Regions from separate parts of the Bacillus sp. GW823-FHT06A11 genome, predicted to be linked through region 2. Evidence: riboswitches for the same ligand, from Rfam matches in the RefSeq annotation. Region 2 holds a riboswitch; the other holds the start of a gene.
The links. Region 2 has a riboswitch for cyclic di-AMP ahead of AC1Q8L_RS03180 (APC family permease). Riboswitches for the same ligand answer to the same signal wherever they lie in the genome.
Positions count from the first base shown of each region.

Region 1 (2,358 bases), 990 kb from region 2:
TTGGCGTTCAAGGGGTATATCCTGTTCCGTTAGAAGGTATTACAGAACAGCTGAATTCAATTGGTACGGATTTAACACCAGATGCAGTGAAACTAGGAATGTTATTTAGTAGTGAAATAATTCAAATTGTTGCAGAACAAATTAAAAAATTTGGCTGGAATAATATTGTGCTAGATCCCGTTATGATTGCAAAAGGCGGTGCATCATTATTACAGCAAGAAGCAGTTCAAGCATTAAAAGAATATTTATTACCAGTAGCAACTGCTATAACACCGAATGTCCCAGAAGCAGAAGTGTTAACTGGGATGGAGATTCATAATGTTGAAGATAGTAAGGAAGCTGCAAAAGTATTGCACGAATTAGGTGCTAAATATGTGCTTATGAAGGGCGGACATGCAGAATATCAAGGTAATGAAGTAATTGATTTCCTCTTTGATGGAGAAAAATTTATTGAGTTTAGAAGCGAGCGAATTCCTTCAAAGCAAACGCACGGAAGTGGGTGTACATTTGCTTCAGCGGTTACAGCAGGACTTGCGAAAGGATACTCAATTGAAGATGCTGTTCAAGAAGCAAAACGATTTATTAGTATAGCAATTGAAGAGCCATTGAATATTGGTAGTGGTCATGGACCGACGAATCATTTTGCGTATAAAGTGAATAGAACGCGTGTATAGATAAGTGAAAAGCCAGTTTTATAACTGGCTTTTTTTCTGTTTACTTTTTCAAAATACAGGAGTAATATATCAGCCAGAATATATTTTTTTGTAAACGCTGAGTCCAATTATATGGAGCGGAGGAACCAATTTGTGCAGTGTCACTAGGGGTGAATCTTTCAAATTTGAAAGTAGGGCTACTCTCAAATCCCGAATCCGACAGCTAACTTCGTAAGCGTCTTGAGAGAGGACGGTGCCATGATGGATACATCACTTCATCGATCTGATTAGTATAGGGGAATATCAATCTATGTTTGATTTCTTTTATACTAAGGAGGATGAGGTACATGGAACTAACACTTATTTGTGTTGGAGAAGAAAGTAAGGTAAATAGTTTAAGAGATCTAGTTGCATTTCAACATGAGTTAGTTATTTTTACAGCAAATGAAGAGGTAGCGGCTGAAGTTAGGAATTGTGGGTTTGATTGGACTTATAGTTTTAGTAAGGAGCAGGATTTTACTAGTATTTGTGAGTGTATTAAGAAGGTCATTTTACTAGGGGATGAGCTTCCAATCGTTAGTTTCTTCACAGAACACATTCGTTTTTCTTTTCAAGCACCTATTACTGTTGTTACAAGGAATAAACGATATCCAGCGAGGCTCTATGAAACAATTGGAGCTAAGTTTGTCGTGTTTACAAATTGTGATAATATTTCTTTTTTATTTTCTGAATAGGGCGGGGGAAGAAATGATGAAGGTACTATTACTTGGAGATATAGCAAATCGTTGGGCAGTATCGGTAGAGCGAGTTCAAGAATTGGTTCAAATTGATCCTCTTTTTCCCGGGCCATATATTATATTACCGTCAAAAGATGCTTTGTATTTAGAGATGGATATTACCGAGTATGAGCAGCTACATGCAGAATTGACACAAGTTTATATTCGTGGGAGAAATTTACGTGCATTTTTAAGAGGAGAATAAAGGTTGAATAAAAAAGAGCGAATGCTGAGTGCAACAGGCTATGCACTTCATGTCATTCGCTCTTTTTATTTCATATTTAAAAGGTCATTTTTAAGAAAAGAAAAGAGAAATAAAGAAAATAGATGAAATAATAGTAATAATCTTCAATGTAAGCGTTTAAATGAATGTAAATATTATTATTTTCAGCAATTTCCCCCTTTACAAGTGAAATATAGAGGAGTATATTTACTCTCATAAATCATTCATAAAATTTCCAAAAAAACCTAAAATCGCTGAGTTCCAGAAATGGAGCGGGGGAACCAATTTTGTGCATCGTCACTTGGGGTGAATCTTTCAGTTTTGAAAGTAGGGCTACTCTTTAGGCCCGAATCCGACAGCTAACCTCGTAAGCGTTTAGAGAGGAGGTTTACTTTTTGTTGTTCATTTTTTGAACACTGAGTAGAGCTCAGTGTTCTTTTTTAATATTTAAATGGTAAATTTTAACAAAAGAAGAGAGGGATAGTTATGTTAGATGTTGTAATGGTCGGGATTTTTATTTTATTAGTTGCATCGATGGCAAGTCTTGCAAGTTGGTCAGATAAAGTTGTGAAAGAAGGAAAGCAATCATGATGATTGTCTTATCGGTTATTGTCGCAGCAATTACAGTGTATTTAGTGTATGCATTATTAAATCCAGAGAAGTTTTAATTAGGGGGAATCATTCATTATGATTTGGGTTGCAGTCA
Region 1 covers NZ_JBXAHS010000001.1:1,660,140-1,662,497, reverse strand. The annotation lists gene thiD (bifunctional hydroxymethylpyrimidine kinase/phosphomethylpyrimidine kinase) at 1-674, shown strand, start outside; cyclic di-AMP (ydaO/yuaA leader) riboswitch at 760-907, shown strand; gene AC1Q8L_RS08410 (hypothetical protein) at 1,001-1,387, shown strand; gene AC1Q8L_RS08405 (hypothetical protein) at 1,401-1,634, shown strand; gene AC1Q8L_RS08400 (hypothetical protein) at 1,638-1,760, shown strand; cyclic di-AMP (ydaO/yuaA leader) riboswitch at 1,895-2,040, shown strand; gene AC1Q8L_RS08395 (SipW-dependent-type signal peptide-containing protein) at 2,139-2,243, shown strand; gene kdpF (K(+)-transporting ATPase subunit F) at 2,240-2,320, shown strand; gene kdpA (potassium-transporting ATPase subunit KdpA) at 2,340-2,358, shown strand, end outside.
Region 1: linked by a shared signal. The riboswitch ahead of AC1Q8L_RS08410 (hypothetical protein) and the one ahead of AC1Q8L_RS03180 (APC family permease) in region 2 are both predicted to bind cyclic di-AMP.

Region 2 (2,358 bases):
AAGATGTCACGTTTCTTGTTCGTAGTAAACGGAAAAAACAATTAGAGGAAAGAGGACTTGTAATCCGAAGTGTTAACGGGGATTTTTCCTTCCGACCGAAATTAATAACGAAAGAAGAGCGAACTTCTCCATTTGATGTCATTTTATTTTCAACAAAAGCGTATCACTTAAACGAGGCAATTCAAGATTTGAAGCCGTTTGTTGGCGAAAATACTGTAATCATTCCATTGTTAAATGGTATCGCTCATTTATCGCTATTACAAAAAGAATTCGGCGAAGAAAAAGTAATTGGCGGTTTATGCTTTATCGAGACGACGTTAAACAATCAAGGAGAAATTGTACAAACTAGCGCTGCCAACAGACTTGTGTTTGGAGAAATTAAGTCTCAAAATTCAGAGAGAGTAAAGCATATTTCTAAAGCATTTTCAGGTACGAAATCTAGTTTTGTTTTAAGTGAAAATATTACGCAAGATATGTGGCATAAATATTTATTTATTACTGTAATGTCAGGTGTGACAACGTTAATGCGTGCACCAATTGGACCAATCCGTGAAAGTGAAGGCGGCCGTGATTTTATCCGTAATGTGTTTGAGGAATCTGTACAAATCATGAGAGTATTAGGAGCTCCAGTAAAGGCTAATATTGCCCAGGAACATATGAAAACGATTGATAAAATTTCGTATGATATGAAGTCATCAATGCAACGTGATATGGAAAAGGGTTCGTTTATTGAAGGGAAGCACTTGCAAGGATATTTACTGGATGTAGCAGAGAAATTTTCTATAGCGGCACCATTATTAGAATCTATATATCAAAATTTAAAGGTGTATGAAGAGATGACCTTTAACAAATCTGTAATAGAATTAGATGTATGAAAAAATAAAAAAGATAGCAATATATAAGTGTATTGCTATCTTTTTTATTTTTTTGTATGACAAATTATTTATTTCTTTTCGTTCTATCTGTCAAATTTATTTCCTGTTCACGTTTACCATATAACTGATTAATTTCATTTGCTACTGCATCTAAATATGAATCGGAAAAAATAGGCTTCTTTTCTTTAGACATATGGGTCTCCTTTGCGGATTTTTAATATTCATTATGTATATTTCTCAGCGGATTATGCGCAATCATTTTAATTTTTTTCTTATTAAAAATTTTTGTTTACTTTTTGAAAATAAAGGAGTATTATAATCCACAGTTTCAATTTTCTAAATCGCTGAAACCGCATGGTACGGGGGACCCGTTTTTACGGATTAGTACATAATCCGATGGGGTGAATCCTTGAAAAAGGTAGGGCTACTCATAGGCCCGAATCCGACAGCTAACCTCGTAAGCGTTATATTGAGAAGGAAGGTGGAGCTTGTGCGACAAAAAAAATAATGTCTACAAGTCTATTTCGCTATGGCTTGTAGACATTTTTTGTTTTCTGAAGAAATAGTTTACTGGCTGTAACAAGCAGAAAAGTTCGTACAAAATTATTGGAGAGTGGACAGCATTGGTTTCATCTATTAAAAGATTTTTAATTGGAAGACCGTTAAAATCAACAGAGCTTGGAGAACAAAAGCTTAATAAAACGAAAGCTTTAGCTATTTTATCTTCTGACGCATTGTCATCAGTTGCTTACGGTCCAGAACAAATTTTAATTGCTTTAGCAGGTGTGGGAGCGATCGCTTATTGGTATTCCATTCCGATCGCTGTTGGGGTATTAGTATTATTGACAGCCCTTATTTTATCTTATCGTCAAATTATTTTTGCTTATCCGCATGGCGGGGGAGCGTATGTTGTATCAAAAGAAAATTTAGGGATGAATCCAGGCTTAATTGCTGGAGGATCTTTATTAGTCGACTATATTTTAACTGTTGCGGTAAGTGTATCTGCAGGTACAGATGCGCTAACATCTGCTTTTCCTAGTTTACATGCACATAATGTAATCATTGCGATTATATTTGTTATATTTATTACGATCTTAAATTTAAGAGGAGTAACGGAATCAGCTTCTGTTTTAGCATATCCTGTTTATTTATTTGTTTTAGCCCTATTTATATTAATTGGTGTAGGCATATATAATATTTTGACTGGTCACGTTTCACCAACTTTACACACGCCGATCGGAACGCCGGTTGCGGGTATTAGTTTGTTTTTACTGTTAAGAGCATTTGCATCAGGTAGTTCTGCTTTAACAGGTGTTGAAGCAATTTCAAACGCAATTCCGAACTTTAAAGATCCTGCGCCAAACAATGCTGCAAAAACATTGCTTGCAATGGGTGCATTACTTGCTGTGTTATTTTCAGGAATTGTATTTTTAGCTTATTATTACGGAGTGACGCCGAGTAAAGAAGTAACAGTTGTTTCTCA
Region 2 covers NZ_JBXAHS010000001.1:666,884-669,241, reverse strand. The annotation lists gene panE (2-dehydropantoate 2-reductase) at 1-875, shown strand, start outside; gene AC1Q8L_RS03185 (hypothetical protein) at 940-1,068, opposite strand; cyclic di-AMP (ydaO/yuaA leader) riboswitch at 1,208-1,354, shown strand; gene AC1Q8L_RS03180 (APC family permease) at 1,499-2,358, shown strand, end outside.